3 regions of the Bacillus sp. LR_5 genome follow, and region 2 is predicted to be linked to each of the others. Evidence: riboswitches for the same ligand, from Rfam matches in the RefSeq annotation. Region 2 holds a riboswitch; each other region holds the start of a gene.

Region 1 (5,772 bases), on a different contig from region 2:
ATGGCACCGAGACATACCCAGAATATAGAGCTCCAAAGCGTATTCAAATAGCCGAACGCTTTGATCGCATAGCTTGAGTACCAAGCACCAAACACAAACATGCCGAGACAATATGCAATCCAAAACCAGCCGACAGCAGTGCTCAGTTTGTTTTGGGGTGTTCTGTAAATGACCCATGTCAAGAAAGAATAAGCAAAAAGCGGGTAGCCTAACCCTTTTACGAAGTAAGTCACATACATCACAGGAAGGTTCAGCTGTTCAAATCCAAACACGATAAAGGCAGCTGTACCGATCACATAAAACAACAGCCCCATAAACATCGTCCGTTTTGCGCCAAATGCTTCGAGACATACACCTGAAAACCAGGAAGCTATGGCAAGCGCAATCCCGTAAATGCTAAAAATTGAAGCGGATTGCTGAACCGTAAGTCCGTTTTCGATCAGAAACGGGCTGAGCCAGCCTTGTTCAAGCCCGTCTCCCATCATAAACAAAACAACCCCTAAAAACCCCCAGGCAAGCCGCTTCGGTATTCCAATTTTATCTAACATATCTGTCTCCTCCTTAGATGCTGATATCAATTACCGTATTACCTTGTTAAAGCCGAAAATTAGTTCATTCCTTAAAACAGCAGCACATACCGACTTATATCAACACTTTGCTTTCTGACTCTGAAAAAAAACGCTGTGTTTGCTTCCATTCCTCATATAAAGCCAGTTCGACCCGACAGTCTTGCGGTTCGATCACCCGGATATTTGCTGACATCTCTTCCGTCAATTGAAAGGTTTCATTGCAAATGACTGCAGCGCCAACGACAGATGCCTGATGATATCCCTCTTGGACATAGATTTTTTTCTGAAGAAGGTCCGCGATATATTGAGTGAGTGCTTTGCTTTGGAATCCTCCTCCGCACACCCAAACAAAGTCACGTTCAAACGGAGTAACCCTTGTTAAAATGTCAAAGTTCCATTTGATCGAAAATGCGATCTCTTGCAGTGCCGCACGTACAAAATGTGCTCTCTTTAAATTTGAGGAAAGCGGGGCATCAAAAAGAAATCCGCCTCTCGTTAACGCATTCTTTTCTGCCGATAAGTAAGAACCGAGAGCCGCCACACACGCATTGTCTTCTTTAGCAAGGGCAGAAATCTCTTCCTCCATCACTTCGTACGATTCATTTGGATAAAATATCTGTTTTAATTTTTGATAATTCAGGCCGGTAATTCCCGGATTCGTTTCCACAAGCCAATGTCCTTGATCTGTATGGCAGTTCAGCCATGCTTTATGTTTTGTGTCGCCATGATCAGCAGTAATTTTGGTTATTGGCGTTGTTGTCCCTGATACGATGACAATGTCCTCAAGCGCAGCGCCAGTGCTTTTCACAGCCAGTTGTGTATCACCACCCCCTGCTATAACCTTAGCAGTTATAGAAAGGCCTAATTCGGACGCATATTCATTTGTTATCGTTCCAATCGCTGTTCCCGCTCTTACAAGAGGCGGAAGGATGGATGGTGAAAAGCCGAATATGCCGCACATCTCTTCTGACCAAGTGTTTTGCTTCACGTCAAACAGCAGGGTTTCGGTTGCCTGCGATGGTTCATATGTCAAAATTCCGCTCAGCTGATATGTCACCCAATCACTGATGCTTGTAAAACTAGCAGTCTTTTCCCATAAAAAGGGCTGACGCTGTTTTAAACCATAAAGCTTGAGCGCAGAAAAAAGTGCAGTCGGGAGGCGGCCTGTGCGGCTGTATATCTCTTCCTGATTGGGTATACTCTCCTCCCACTCACGGCCACGATTATCAATGTTCGGCAGCCCGAGAAAAGAGTCGCCGTTTTGATCGATCAGAACAATCCCCTGTCTTTGACTTGTCGATGTCAAACCAATAATGTCAATATCACCTGAACGAGAAAGCGCACGTTTTGCCAGTTTCATCACTTGCTTCCACAGCACCTGAGGAGAAAAATAACGGCTGTCCGGGTAAAGCGTCTCGGTAGCATACACGATGTCCTCCCTTTCAACCGTTTGAACGCTGCCCGATACACTTACGACCGCTACTCTCGCATTCCCTGTGCCGATATCAAAAACGAGATAGCCTTTTTGTTTTTTCATTCCTGTAACCTCCTCTCTTAAACCTCTGTTTTCAGCTCATCTTTGTTATACAGTGTCGGAATATTAAGAGTTTTTCCAACCTTCCACTTTTTGAGGGCTTCGTTCAGGATCGTCACGTGATGATCTTCTACTTCAAAGGTTGCTCCAGCGAGATGCGGTGTTGCCAGAACATTAGGCAATGAAATGTATTCGTAATCTGATTCCTCTGGAGGTTCATGATAAAAAACGTCTAAAATCGCTCCTCTGATTTTATGTTCTTTTAATACAGATAAAAGATCTTCACGGTTTACCACAACTGCTCTTGAAGTATTGACGAAAATCGCACTCTCTTTCATCAGATCAAAATACTTCCGATCAATAAGTCTCAGTGTTTTCTCAGTACGAGGCAGATGGACAGAAACGATATCACTGTCTGAAAACACCGTTTTGAGAGATACTTTTTCATACAGCGGATGATCGTCTTGTACGTATGGATCGTAATACTTTACTTTACAGTCAAACGCTGTCAGCAGTTTTGCAATCCTTTGACCAACCGCGCCGAACCCAACCATGCCGACCGTTTTTCCCGTTAATTCGTTCCCTTTAAATTTGACATAAGCCTGCAAGTAATCGCTGTCCCATTTTCCATCCTTCAGCCATTGATTAGAGGAGCTGGTATGGCGGAGAAAGGAAATCACATTACCGATAAACATTTCAGCAACCGCTTGTGCATTCCGCCCGGGTGTATAGAAAACGGGTATACCTCTTTTTGATGCTGCGGCCACATCCACATTGGATGGCATTCCTCTGCACACGCCCACAAATGAAAGTTCTGGAACAGATGCAAATACGCTGTCTGTTACTTGATCAAGCTCAGTAATCAAGCCTGTCGCATTTGTTGCTTTTAGCAGCTGAATGAGTTCATCTTCCCGATATGCCCGGCCTTGTTCCTTCCAAGATTGATAAGTAACTGAGCCAAACATGTTTTCAAGCTCTTTTCGTCCTTCTTCGTTGTACGGTGCCGTAACCAAAACCGTCATGGTGCAAAACATCCTTTTCATCATATTTTTTCATAAAAAAATCTCTTTCCGAAGATGGAAAGAGATTCATGTATAAGCGTGCCCTGTTTACAGACAGACGCCGGTATAAACCTTGCTTTCCTATCTTTCAAGCTGACGCTTGCTGGAATTGGCACAATAATGTTGCCGAGGTTTCATAGGGCCAGTCCCTCCACCTCTCTGGATAGAAAATGTTGAGTATGTAATTTTCAGAATGAAGAATACGTTTATCATAAAGAAGTCTCAGATTGATGTCAATCTCTTTTTTTCAGAATTGACGTTATCATCCGAAATGTTATAATTCTTACAAAATATCTAACTAGAGAGAGGAACTGGGCCATGAAATCTTTTGCCACACAACAAAACGGCATTTTTAAATCCGTTTGCTCGCTTGACTGCCCGGATCAGTGCGGATTGTTAATACATAAAAAAGACGGAAAAATTGTGAAAGTCCAAGGTGATCCTGATCATCCTGTCACAGCCGGGAACATATGCAACAAAGTCCGAAACATGACGGAGCGCATCTATGATGAAAAGCGGCTGACTACACCGCTTAAACGGACAGGTGCGAAAGGCCAAGCGATATTCGAACCGATTTCTTGGGAAGAGGCAATCGATACCATTACCTCCCGCTGGAAACAGCTGATTGATGAAGAAGGAGCTGAAAGCATACTTCCGTACAGCTTTTACGGAAATATGGGGAAATTAACAGCTGAAGGTATGGACCGCCGCTTCTTTTACCGCATGGGTTCGAGCCAGCTCGAAAGGACGATTTGCAGCAAAGCAGGATCAGAGGGCTATAAATATACAATGGGTATAAGTGCGGGAATTGATCCTGAGGAAACCATTCATACGAAACTATTTATTTTTTGGGGAATCAACGCGGTCAGTACAAATATGCACCAAATTACTATCGCCCAAAAAGCACGAAAACAAGGTGCAAAAATTGTCGTGATTGATGTTCATAAAAACCAGACAGGACGTCTTGCAGATTGGTTTATTCCCATAAAACCCGGAACCGACAGCGCACTTGCTCTTGGCATCATGCACATCTTATTTAAAGAAAACCTTCATGATGAAGCATTTCTGTCTGAATACACGGTCGGCTATGAAGAGCTCCGTGAACACGTGAAACAGTATGATCCGGAAAAGGTATCACTGATCACCGGTGTCAGCACCGAAGATATGTATCAGCTGGCAAGAATGTACGGCGAAACCTCCCCTGCTTTTATTAGAATCGGAAACGGACTTCAACACCACGATAACGGCGGGATGATTGTACGGACGATTGCCTGTCTTCCGGCGGTTACTGGCCAATGGCTGCACACAGGGGGCGGCGCAATTAAGCATAACAGCGGAATTTTAGAATATAACACAAATGCCTTGCAGCGGCCTGACTTATTGAAGGGGCTCACACCGAGATCGTTTAATATGAATCAGCTGGGCAAAGTGCTTTTGGAAACCGATCCGCCGATTCGTTCTCTTTTTATTTACGGGACGAATCCAGCCGTTGTCGCTCCAGAAGCGAATAAAGTCAGACAGGGCTTGCTGCGGGAAGACCTGTTTACTGTGGTTCATGATTTATTTTTAACGGAAACGGCTGCATATGCGGACATTGTACTGCCTGCAACATCCGCTTTTGAAAATACTGATTTTTATACCTCCTACTGGCACCATTACATTCAGCTTCAGCAGCCAGTGATTGAGAAATATGGAGAAAGCAAGTCTAACACTGAGGTGTTCCGATTACTGGCTGAAGCAATGGGGTTCACAGACCAGGAGCTCAAAGATTCAGATGAAGAATTAATCCGCCAGGCGCTTGACCATCCAGATAACCCATATTTGGCGGAGATTGATTACGATTCACTTACTAAGCATTCATTTATGAAAGCGAAACGCGAAAAGCCGCTGTTTCCAGGCGAACTTCCGACTCCAAGCGGAAAAATAGAATTATACTCAGAGAAAATGAAACAAGCCGGTTTCCCGGCTTTACCGACACATACGCCTCTTACATGCGATAACGAATATCCGTTTATGTATGTTCCGGGGCCAAACCATAATTTCTTAAACTCAACGTTTTCCAACAATGCAAAGCACATCAAGCTTGAAAGGACGCCAAAGCTCTTTATCAACACAAAAGATGCTGAAGAACATGGAATCATTGATGGGGATCCTGTACGAATTTGGAACGGTCGGGGAGAATGCGAGCTGGCCGCTGCAGTCGGAGAACAAGTGCTGCCCGGGGTCGTAGTCAGCCAAGGATTATGGGCGGATGAAACAGGCAAAAAACAGCTTGTAAACGCGCTTACCTCAGACCGCTTGTCCGATATGGGCGGCGGCGCCACCTTTTTTTCAGGACGTGTACAGATTGAAAAAGCATGAACAAAAAAACGCCCAAATCACGTTCTGGCAGTTTTTTTGGTTGAAAATGAAACCCGGAGTATGCCAAGCCCGTATAACATAAAATCGACATAATGGAGGCATGCATATGGACGTTTTTTTAGGAATCGGTGTTGCTTTAGCTGGATATTTTATCGGTGAAGGCTTAAAGCAAATGAACCATCCAAAAGCATATGAAAAAAGTGATACCTTTCTTATAAAAGAACGAGATATTCACTTTTACATCGGA
Region 2 (5,772 bases):
AACAATTGCAGCTAACGATTCAAACGGCGGCATTACCGGGGTCGCGCCTGAGGCAAGCCTATTGATTGTGAAGGTTCTTGGCGGTGAAAACGGCAGCGGACAATACGAATGGATTATTAACGGCATTAACTACGCGGTGGAACAGAAAGTCGATATCATCTCAATGTCCCTTGGCGGACCAAGCGATGTGCCAGAGCTGGCAGAAGCAGTGAAGAACGCCGTCAAAAACGGAGTGCTTGTCGTTTGCGCAGCGGGAAATGAGGGTGACGGAGACGAACGCACAGAAGAGCTTTCCTACCCTGCGGCTTATAATGAAGTCATCGCGGTTGGATCTGTTTCGGTAGCGCGAGAATTATCAGAATTTTCTAACGCGAATAAAGAGATTGACCTTGTGGCTCCCGGAGAAAATATCTTATCCACTCTTCCTAACAAGAAGTACGGTAAGCTTACCGGCACTTCAATGGCTGCTCCCCATGTCAGCGGAGCGCTTGCTTTAATCAAAAGCTATGAAGAAGAATCATTTCAAAGAAAGCTTTCTGAATCTGAGGTTTATGCACAGCTGATCCGCAGGACTCTTCCGCTTGATATTGCTAAAACGCTGGCAGGCAATGGATTCCTGTATTTAACTGCTCCTGATGAGCTGGCAGAAAGAGCAGAGCAATCACATTTGATGACCCTATAAAATTATTTTTCTTATATAACATAAACCAAATATTGTAAATGAAATTTCAAATTCTATGTTGACAGCGAATTTGAATTACTGTTAAGATTACCAACAAATGATTCAACTTTTCAAAAAATTAATAACATTTTCTCTTATCGAGAGTTGGGCGAGGGATTGGCCTTTTGACCCCAACAGCAACCGACCGTAATTCCATTGTGAAATGGGGCGCACTGCTTTTCGCGCCGAGACTGATGTCTCATAAGGCACGGTGCTAATTCCATCAGATTGTGTCTGAGAGATGAGAGAGGCAGTGTTTTACGCAGAAAAGCCTCTTTCTCTCATGGGAAAGAGGCTTTTTATTGTGAGAAAACCTCTTAGCGGCCTGTATCCGCGGGTTAACGAGAGTGTTTTACATATAAAGGAGGAGAAACAATGACAACCATCAAAACATCGAATGTAGGATTCCCGAGAATTGGACTGAACAGAGAATGGAAAAAAGCACTTGAAGCGTATTGGAAAGGCAGCACTGATAAAGATACGTTTTTAAAGCAAATCGACGACCTATTTTTATCCGCAGCAAAAACACAAATTGACCAGCAGATTGATGTTGTGCCTGTTTCTGATTTCACACAGTATGACCATGTACTCGACACAGCAGTCAGCTTCAACTGGATTCCGAAACGGTTCAGACATTTGACTGACGCTACCGATACATACTTTGCTATCGCCCGCGGAATAAAAGACGCCGTATCCAGTGAAATGACAAAATGGTTTAATACAAATTACCATTACATCGTTCCGGAATATGACGAGAGCATTGAATTCCGCCTGACAAGAAACAAACAGCTCACAGATTACCGCCGGATCAAACAGGAATACGGAGTTGAAACAAAACCTGTGATTGTCGGCCCTTATACATTCGTCACGCTTGCTAAAGGCTATGAACCGTCTGAAGCAAAAGCGATCCAAAAACGCCTTGTGCCGTTATATGTACAGCTTCTGAAAGAGCTTGAAGAAGAAGGCGTAAAATGGGTTCAAATCGATGAGCCGGCGCTTGTTACAGCTTCTGCCGAAGATGTCCGCGGCGCAAAAGAATTATTTGAAAGCATGACTAACGAGCTTTCATCCTTGAATGTGCTTTTGCAGACGTATTTTGATTCTGTTGATGCTTATGAAGAGCTGATCTCTTACCCGGTACAGGGAATTGGCCTTGATTTCGTTCACGATAAAGGCAGAAACCTGGAACAGCTGAAAACACACGGATTCCCAACAGACAAAGTGCTGGCAGCCGGCGTTATCGACGGACGCAACATTTGGAAAGCGGATCTTGAAGAACGTCTCGATGCCGTTCTTGATATTCTCAGCATTGCAAAGGTTGATGAACTGTGGATTCAGCCTTCCAGCAGCCTGCTGCATGTTCCGGTAGCGAAGCACCCTGATGAGCATTTGGAAAAGGATCTGCTGAACGGATTATCCTACGCAAAAGAAAAACTAGCCGAGCTGACAGCTTTGAAAGAAGGTTTAGTATCAGGAAAAGCGGCGATCAGCGAACAGATTCAGCAGGCGAAAGCGGATATTCAGGCGCTCAAACAGTTTGCAACAGGCGCAAATTCTGAACAAAAGAAAGAACTTGAGCAATTAACCGATAAAGACTTCAAACGCCCGATTCCGTTTGAAGAACGTTTAGCCCTGCAAAATGACTCTCTCGGCCTTCCGCTTTTGCCGACGACTACGATCGGAAGCTTCCCGCAGTCTGCTGAAGTGCGGAGCGCACGCCAAAAATGGCGGAAAAATGAGTGGTCTGATGAACAGTACCAAGACTTTATCAATGCGGAAACAAAACGATGGATTGATATTCAGGAAGAATTGGATCTTGATGTGCTAGTGCACGGTGAATTTGAACGGACAGATATGGTCGAATACTTTGGTGAAAAGCTGGCCGGCTTTGCCTTCACAAAATACGCTTGGGTTCAATCATACGGCTCACGCTGTGTCCGCCCGCCAGTCATTTACGGAGATGTTGAATTCATTGAACCGATGACAGTGAAAGACACGGTATATGCACAGTCCCTGACATCCAAGCATGTGAAAGGAATGCTGACCGGTCCTGTTACAATCTTAAACTGGTCTTTCCCTCGAAACGACATTTCGAGAAAAGAAATCGCCTTCCAAATCGGGCTTGCCCTTCGCAAAGAAGTAAAAGCGCTTGAAGACGCAGGCATTCAAATTATTCAAGTGGATGAACCGGCGCTGCGCGAAGGCCTTCCATTAAAAACCCAAGATTGGGATGAGTATTTGACTTGGGCGGCAGAAGCATTCAGATTAACCACTTCTTCCGTGAAAAACGAGACGCAAATTCATACACATATGTGCTACAGCAACTTCGAAGACATCGTCGATACGATCAATGATCTTGATGCCGATGTGATTACAATCGAACACAGCAGAAGCCACGGAGGATTTTTAGATTATTTAAAAGACCATCCGTATTTGAAAGGGCTAGGCCTTGGTGTATATGACATTCACAGCCCTCGTGTACCGTCAACTGAAGAAATGTACAACATTATCGTTGACGCGCTTGCCGTCTGTCCGACTGACCGCTTCTGGGTAAACCCAGACTGCGGATTGAAAACAAGACAGCAGGAAGAAACAGTTGCCGCATTGAAAAACATGGTTGAAGCCGCAAAACAGGCAAGAGCTCAGCAGACACAGCTTGTATAAAATAGAAACCATCTGTCTTTGGCAGATGGTTTTTTCTATTAGAAAGCGGAAATCGGTTTCCGATGCTTCCCGTCCCCTTCTATTAATATTTTGGCTGTTCCATTTTCATCAAATTCCACAAGGCTCAATGATGTATCATGTATGTAAGCAGAATTCCATATGTCATGAACGCGTCTTCCCTTTATGATATTTAACAGCATTAATATAAAGACAGAATGGGTAACCAAGAGAACATTACCGGAAGAATGGCTGTCTAAAATAGTTTGGAGAGCTAGCCTTACCCGGTTTTCAAAGTCAAAAAACGTTTCACATCCCTGCTGGCGATAAGCTTCGGGATAATGAAAATAAGCATGAAAAAGATCTGGTTCGTCCCTTTCAATATCTTCTTGTTTTTTCCCTTCCCATGAGCCCAGTGACATTTCTCTGAACATATGATCTTTAACCAGCGGGAGCCTCCGCGATCCCAGTACGGTTTTTGCTGTCTCTTCTGTCCGCTTGCTCGGGCTGATGTATACCTGATTCAATTCAATATCCTTCAGACGCTCCCCAAGAGCGCGGGCGTTATACAGTCCAAGTTCTGTTAAATCAGAATCCAGCCAGCCCTGCATCCGTTTTTCCACATTCCATTGAGTCTGTCCGTGCCTAGCAATATATAAATGCAGCATGATCACCCCTCCTCTTTTCTCCTCTTATCTTAGCAAATCCCCCAAATATTTTGTTTGCTTTTCACTTTTTTGAGAATGTTCTTTGCACTTCTTTTCGGCTATACTTATAACACTCAATTGACAGGAGGGTTTAGGATGAATCATGAAAAGTTCTTAAAACGGGCTGTCGATCTTGCTCGTGAAGGAGTGAATGCGGGAGTTGGCGGGCCATTCGGAGCCGTTATCGTGAAAGACGGAGCCATTATTGCCGAGGGACAGAACAACGTCACAACAAGCAATGACCCGACTGCCCATGCAGAAGTGACAGCTATTCGAAATGCCTGCCGGGCACTTGACACCTATCAGCTTGATGATTGCATTTTATATGCGAGCTGCGAGCCGTGTCCCATGTGCTTAGGCGCCATCTACTGGGCCAGGCCGAAAGCCGTTTACTATGCAGCGGAGCACACAGACGCTGCTGAAGCCGGATTTGATGATTCATTCATATATGAAGAAATTGATAAACCGGCAGAAAAAAGAAACATACCTTTTTATCAGGTGACCCTGAAGGAGCATTTATCCCCGTTTCAGGCATGGCGGGATTTTGCCAATAAGAAAGAATATTAAAAGGATCAGGCATGTGCGGCCTGATCCTTTGTTAATTCGCTGAGAAGCCGCTGTGCCCGTACGCACTTCGGGTTGGCTTTCAGCGCTTTTTGCAAATACAAAACAGCAGTCATATGCTGACGCAATTCAGCATGGCAGACACCGAGCCAGCAGCTTGATCTAAAATCGGCTGCCCCCTTCACCTGTACGTACTGATGGTTTTCATTATTGGTTTGCAGGCAAGCTTCAAACGCTGCGATCGCTTCTCTGACTTTTTTAAGCTGATACATGATGATTCCTTTATAATAGTGAAGCGTGCAGTAATCCGGATAATGTCTCAGCGCTTCATGGATATCCCGTTCCGCTTCTTCGTACCGTTCTGCGTCAATTAATAATTTATACTTTAAATAATAGATAGCAGGCGGCGGAATTTGCTTTTTTCTTTTATACTCCTTGATGCAATCCACTGCCAGCCGGAGGGCTTTATCATGTTCGTTTCCTCTATCATACTCAGCTGCTTTCTGATAAAGGAGAGACGGGTCAGTACTGGATGTCAGCAATTCCATATTCAATAAGCTCATGTTGTGTTTATGCTTTTGCTGTGCCTCCTGCTCTAAATACCCGTAATGGTGAATGATACATGGAAGTGAGAAAATACTGCTTTCTTCTTCTCCCTCAGGCCTTTCGCAAACCCTTCCCGTAAACGTTATGTTTTGCTGATTGCGGATCAGCCTGATCTGCCTTTGTTCAAACGCTTCGTTTTCATCCCATTCCTTCCCTGTATAGCTCACAACCTTCATGCAGCCGAGAGATGGCAGGCTGTCAGTCAGCAGCGAAGGCAATAGGCTGCCTGTGTCCGGATCTAATTCTTCGTCGGCATCCAAGATCAATATCCACTCACCTTTGGCATGCTGTAGGCTGGCATTTCTCGCCTGTGAAAAATCCTGCTCCCATTTATGACGATAAATCTGGGCATGAAAGCTTGTGCAAATGTCTTCCGTACGATCGTTCGACCCGGTATCAATCACAATGATTTCATCGGCAATAGGCTGCACACTCTCTAAACAGCGGGCAATATGGCGTTCTTCATTTTTCACAATCATACATACTGACAGCTTTGGTCTCTTCATGTACTCA
Region 3 (5,772 bases), 130 kb from region 2:
AATGTAAGAGGAATGCTGACATGAGAACGGAGAGATCACTGATATGTTAAAAGGAAAAAACATCTATGTAAGACCTTTAGAAGTAAAGGATGCGGAAGAAAATCTGCGACTGCAAAGCGAAAATCAGGATTTCTTTGAACAGTTCTCCATGATACGCGCAGACGATTACTATACGGTTGAGGGGCAAAGAAAAAGAATAGCAGAGTATCAGCAAAGACTGGAGGAAGATGAAGAGTATCATTTCGGCATTTTCGCTGCGTCAGACAATACATTAATCGGGACGGTTTCGCTCTTTCAAATCATCCGCGGGGCGCTGCAAACTGCGTTCATCGGGTATTTTTTAGACAAAGCCCATAATGGAAAGGGCCTTATGACAGAGACCGTCAAATTGATTGTTGATTTTGCGTTTCACCAATTGAAACTGCACCGTATTGAAGCCGGTGTGATGCCCCGCAACCTCGGGTCCATGCGTGTATTGGAAAAAGCGGGATTTCATAAAGAGGGCATCGCCCGAAAAAATGTGAAAATCAACGGCGTTTGGGAGGATCATCAAGTCCTCGCGATTCTGAATCCTGATGATGAACAATAAAAGAAGCCGGGGCCATCCCCGGCTTCTTTTTATCGAACCGCCACTGGCGCAATTTCTTTCAGCGCTTGTGCGAAATCACGTTCTAAATCGTCTGCATGTTCGACTCCCACGCTAAGACGGAGCAGGCCGTCTGTGATGCCGCGTTTTTCACGCTCTTCCTTAGGCATTGCCGCGTGAGACATCGTTGCCGGATAAGACAAAATCGATTCCACGGCGCCGAGGCTTACAGCAAAGACCGGAAGTGATACATTCTCTACTAATTTCTTAACGGCCTCTTTGCTTTCAAGCTCAAAAGATAGCACGGCGCCCGCTCCCGTTGACTGGCTTTTATGGATTTCAGCGCCCGGATGATCAGCCAGCCCCGGATAATACACGCGCTTCACCGCCGGATGCTTCTGGAAAAATTCCGCAAGCCGCTCAGCTGTTTGACTTGCTTTTTCTAAACGGACCTGCAATGTTTTTAATCCGCGCAGCACAAGCCAGCAATCTTGCACGCCAAGGACGGCGCCGAACGAGTTTTGCAGCTTATACAGCTGCTTCCCAAGCTCTTCATCCTTTACAGCAGCCAGGCCTGAAAGCACATCACTGTGTCCGCTCAAGAACTTTGTTGCACTGTGAAGCACAATATCCACACCGAGATCAAGCGGACGCTGCAGTGCAGGTGTCATGAATGTATTGTCCAGAAAGGTCAAACAGCCGTTTTCTTTTGCAAGCTGAACAACCGCTTTAATATCAGTAATCCCAAGTGTCGGATTTGACGGTGTCTCCATATAAATGACCTTTGTATTCGGCTTGATATTCCGCGCCACTTCGTTACTATCCGTCATATCAACAAACGTGTGCTCAATGCCAAACCGGGTCAGCACCTCTGTTACCATGCGGAAGGTTCCGCCATATACATCTTCTGTCACAAGAACGTGGTCACCCTGTGACAGCAATAAAAATGCTGTTGAGATCGCAGCCATGCCTGAACTGAAAGCAAATCCTCTCGTTCCGCCTTCCAGTGCGGCAATTGTTTCTTCGAGCGCTGTTCTTGTCGGCGTTCCTGAGCGGCTGTAATCATACGCGCCAAACTCTTCAAATGAAGATTGGTGAAAAGTTGATGCGTGCTGAATCGGTACACTAACCGCTCCTGTTGTGCCATCTGTTTTAAATGGATTGTGCACGAGCTGGGTTTCCAGCGTCCAATTGTGATTACTCAAATGAAACAGCTCCCTCTTTGACCTGACATAACGCCTGTTTTAAGTCTTCTTTTAAATCTTCTGCATGTTCAATTCCGACTGAAAAACGCAGCAGACGATTGCAGACTCCGTTTGCGATGCGGATTTCTTCAGGAATATCCATGTGTGTCTGTGTGGCAGGGTATGTAATAAAGCTCTCCACCCCGCCGAGGCTTTCTGCAAAACAAATGGTCTTCAGCGCTTTTAAAAATGGGTTGACCCACTCTTCTTTCTGTAGACGGAAGGACAGCATGCCGCCTTTTCCGGGATATAGTACATCAGAAATTTCTTCCTGCTCTTCTAAAAACGCCGCAAGCTCCTGCGCGTTTGCCTGATGCTGGCGCATTCTGAGGCTCAGCGTCTTCATTCCTCTCATCAGAAGCCACGAATCAAACGGAGGCAGGACGGCGCCGATCGCATTTTGGTGTTGAAACATTTCCTCACCAAGCTGCTCATCCTTTACAACGACAAGTCCCGCAAGCAGGTCGTTATGCCCGCCTAAATACTTGGTTGCACTGTGAATCACAATGTCGGCTCCCAGCTCAAGCGGCCTTTGCAAGACCGGTGTATAAAATGTATTATCAACGATCAGCAGAAGACCGTACTCTTTTGTGATCCGGGCGATCTTTTCAATGTCCGCCTCCTGCATGAGCGGATTTGTCGGTGTTTCCACAAACACCGCTTTTGTATTCGGCGTAATCTTAGAGCGTAAACAGTCCTCATCGCTGAAATCATCGTAATGAAAGGTCAATCCATATTTTTTCCATTCGTTTTCAAACAGACGATATGTGCCGCCATATAGGTCCGATGAAACGATCAGTTCATCTCCGCTTTTAAACAGCGCCATAATCGTTTGGATGGCAGCCATTCCCGAACTGAAGGCAAGCCCTCTCGCTCCGTTTTCTAAGCTGGCGATCGCGTCCTCAACAAGCTGGCGTGTCGGATTTTTTGTGCGGACATAATCAAATCCGGTAGATTCTCCGATTCCTCTGTGGCGGTATGCTGTTGATAAATAAATAGGAGGACTCACTGTTCCCGTTACTTCGTCGCTTCGGTTTCCAATTTGGGCTAATTTCGTTTCAACGTGCTGTGACATATAGCTGACACCTTCCCTTTTCAAAATAAAAAACCCCTTCCTCATAAGAAGAAGGGGTTTAACGCTTCTTCTTATCTTCCAAGCATAAAAAACGCTTGCTGGATTTAGCACCTTGGCGTTTTGCACATAATGCAAAACAAGCCGGTTGCTGAGGTTTCTAAGGGCCAGTCCCTCCACCTCTCACGATAAGAAATATCGATTTCAATTTTCTGATTGTTTTATATTAGCGCAATTTGCAGTTTATTTCAACACTTTTTTCTTCGAGTTCCGAACAGTTTAAAGAGAGAAATTTCTAATAATTCATGGTACAATAATGGAAAACAGCAAGAAAGTCTAGTGATGTCCTGGAGGAATGCATTATGGCACCGAAAAACGGCACAGTGCAAGAAAAGAAATTCTTTTCAAAAGAGCTTAACGAGGAAATGACATTGCTCGTTTATCTGCCGTCCAACTACTCCCCGCTTTATAAATACCATGTCATTATCGCGCAGGACGGCCACGATTATTTCAGGCTGGGGAGAATCGGCAGACAGGTCGAAGAATTGCTGTCCAAGCGAGAAATAGACCGGAGCATTATTATCGGTGTTCCTTATAAGGATGTAAAAGAGCGCAGAAAAACCTATCATCCGGAAGGCTCAAAATTTTCGGCGTATAAACGGTTCATCGCCCATGAGCTCGTTCCGTTTGCGGATGACGAGTATCCAACCTATCAAGTCGGCTACGGTCGGACGCTGATCGGTGATTCTCTCGGAGCGACCGTTTCTCTTATGACAGCGCTTGATTATCCGAATATGTTCGGAAACATCATCATGCAGTCTCCCTATGTTGACAAACATGTATTGGGAGCTGTGAAACAGTCAGACGATATCAAACACCTCTCTATTTATCACCAAATCGGAACAAAAGAAACTGACGTCCACACGACAGACGGAAACATTCTGGACTTTACAGAACCGAATCAGGAGCTGAAACAGCTGCTGGAGGAGAAGCTTTCCGATTATTATTTTGAATCATTTGACGGAGATCACAAATGGACATACTGGCAGCCGCTCATCACGCCGGCGCTGAAAAAAATGCTTTGATATTCTATCATACTTTATTTCCAGGAGGGACATAATATGAAATACGGAATCGTTTTATTTCCATCAAAAAAACTCCAAGACCTTGCGAACTCTTACAGAAAGCGCTATGATCCGAGCTATTCCCTGATCCCGCCCCATTTGACGCTGAGAGCATCGTTTGAATGTAAAGAGGAGAAAGCGGATCAGCTTGTATCACATCTGAGAAACATCGCAAAGGAGTCCCATCCGATCGTTCTCAAAATGACAAAATACAGCTCATTTGCGCCTGTCAATAATGTCATTTACATCAAAGCAGAGCCGACGGAAGAATTAAAAACACTCAATGAAAAGTTATACACCGGTGTGTTGGCTGGTGAACAGGAATATAATTTCGTTCCGCATGTGACGGTCGGCCAAAATCTTTCCGACGATGAGCATTCAGATGTGCTGGGACAATTAAAAATGCAGGAAGTGTCGCATGAAGAAATCGTTGATCGTTTCCACTTGCTTTACCAGCTAGAAAACGGATCGTGGACAGTATATGAAACCTTCTTGCTAGGCGGAGGAGAATAATCGTTTGGAAGCAGTTATCGCAAAAAATGAAGAACAAATGAAAGATGCATTTTATGTAAGAAAAGAAGTCTTTGTCAAAGAACAAAACGTACCTGCTGAAGAAGAAATTGACGAACTTGAAAATGAGTCGGAGCATATCGTCGTGTATGACGGCGGAAAGCCTGTCGGCGCCGGAAGATGGCGTATGAAGGACGGCTACGGCAAGTTAGAGCGGATTTGCGTATTGAAAAGCCACCGCTCCGCCGGTGTCGGCGGCATCATTATGAAGGCACTCGAAAAAGCGGCGGCAGACGGCGGCGCTTCCGGTTTCATTTTAAACGCGCAAACGCAGGCTGTGCCGTTTTACAAGAAACACGGGTATCGCGTGCTTTCTGAAAAAGAATTTCTCGATGCCGGCATTCCCCACTTACAAATGATTAAAGACTAAACAGCATCCAGGTCTATTGAGATCCGGATTTTTTCCGCACATAAAAAACCGTTCTCTTGATGTGAACGGTTTTTTATACATATCGATTAATATAAGTGCCCATTCCTTTTTCTCGCAATCTCTTATAAAGAGAGCGCTTACGTTTTGTCTCGTTTACTTTTCTTTCAGCGGCCGTTTGATTCTCCTGCTGCTTTTCAAGTTCCTTGTATACCCGCTGAAACGAGACATAGTTGATTTTTTCGGTTCCGGCGTAATCCTGCTTATGTCCAATCGTTCTATTTGCATATTGAGCGTATTGCTGGTTCTGAATTTGACCTGCATATATCATACGATACCCACCCTTCTGCTGTCTCTTTTCCCTTAAACTTACTTTTTGAAACACGTTTCTTTTGATATGATAGTCTTTGTCTGTAATGAACACCTTTTTTTGATTGGGAGGATCCCTGTTTGAAATGCGCCCGACTGAATGATCGAACTATACATTTACATACATATTCGAGAGAACATTACCAATTCCTCTTTGAAGAAGGAATAAAAGGACATTTATTTTGTTCTCATTGCGGAAAACCCGTTTTGTTAAGGCTCAATATCGCCGATCCGCCGGAGTTTATCCACCGCCAGCCAGGCCATTTTCCGGCATGTGAGGAGGCCTGCGAAACGAAACCCGCTAAAGAGGAGAAAAAAGAAGACGATCAGGAATCCGGTGTCTTTCGTTTGCCCAAGGGAAAAGCGATCGCTGCTGAATCGTCTTCAGCTGTCACTGAATGGAAGCGGCCGAGAAGCATTAAACCCGGAACACCATTTGT

What was found. Region 2 has a riboswitch for S-adenosylmethionine ahead of metE (5-methyltetrahydropteroyltriglutamate--homocysteine S-methyltransferase). Riboswitches for the same ligand answer to the same signal wherever they lie in the genome.
Region 1: it holds a riboswitch for S-adenosylmethionine, as region 2 does, so the genes downstream of both, RAC86_RS14750 (2-hydroxyacid dehydrogenase) here and metE (5-methyltetrahydropteroyltriglutamate--homocysteine S-methyltransferase) in region 2, are expected to answer to the same signal.
Region 3: it holds a riboswitch for S-adenosylmethionine, as region 2 does, so the genes downstream of both, metI (cystathionine gamma-synthase/O-acetylhomoserine thiolyase) here and metE (5-methyltetrahydropteroyltriglutamate--homocysteine S-methyltransferase) in region 2, are expected to answer to the same signal.

Annotation. Positions count from the first base shown of each region.
Region 1 covers NZ_JAVAXX010000061.1:7,156-12,927, forward strand. Annotated here, with positions in the region: gene RAC86_RS14740 (MFS transporter) at 1-548, opposite strand, end outside; gene RAC86_RS14745 (FGGY-family carbohydrate kinase) at 643-2,106, opposite strand; gene RAC86_RS14750 (2-hydroxyacid dehydrogenase) at 2,124-3,149, opposite strand; SAM riboswitch class I at 3,243-3,334, opposite strand; gene RAC86_RS14755 (molybdopterin oxidoreductase family protein) at 3,483-5,525, shown strand; gene RAC86_RS14760 (hypothetical protein) at 5,632-5,772, shown strand, end outside.
Region 2 covers NZ_JAVAXX010000002.1:143,932-149,703, reverse strand. Annotated here, with positions in the region: partial or broken gene isp (serine protease Isp) at 1-682, shown strand, start outside; SAM riboswitch class I at 814-969, shown strand; gene metE (5-methyltetrahydropteroyltriglutamate--homocysteine S-methyltransferase) at 1,097-3,385, shown strand; gene RAC86_RS01645 (histidine phosphatase family protein) at 3,424-4,050, opposite strand; gene guaD (guanine deaminase) at 4,186-4,656, shown strand; gene RAC86_RS01635 (glycosyltransferase family 2 protein) at 4,662-5,765, opposite strand.
Region 3 covers NZ_JAVAXX010000002.1:18,802-24,573, reverse strand. Annotated here, with positions in the region: gene RAC86_RS00945 (GNAT family N-acetyltransferase) at 44-589, shown strand; gene metC (cystathionine beta-lyase) at 619-1,791, opposite strand; gene metI (cystathionine gamma-synthase/O-acetylhomoserine thiolyase) at 1,784-2,905, opposite strand; SAM riboswitch class I at 2,974-3,097, opposite strand; gene RAC86_RS00930 (esterase family protein) at 3,265-3,987, shown strand; gene RAC86_RS00925 (YjcG family protein) at 4,024-4,539, shown strand; gene RAC86_RS00920 (GNAT family N-acetyltransferase) at 4,544-4,966, shown strand; gene RAC86_RS00915 (hypothetical protein) at 5,040-5,294, opposite strand; gene RAC86_RS00910 (ATP-dependent helicase) at 5,414-5,772, shown strand, end outside.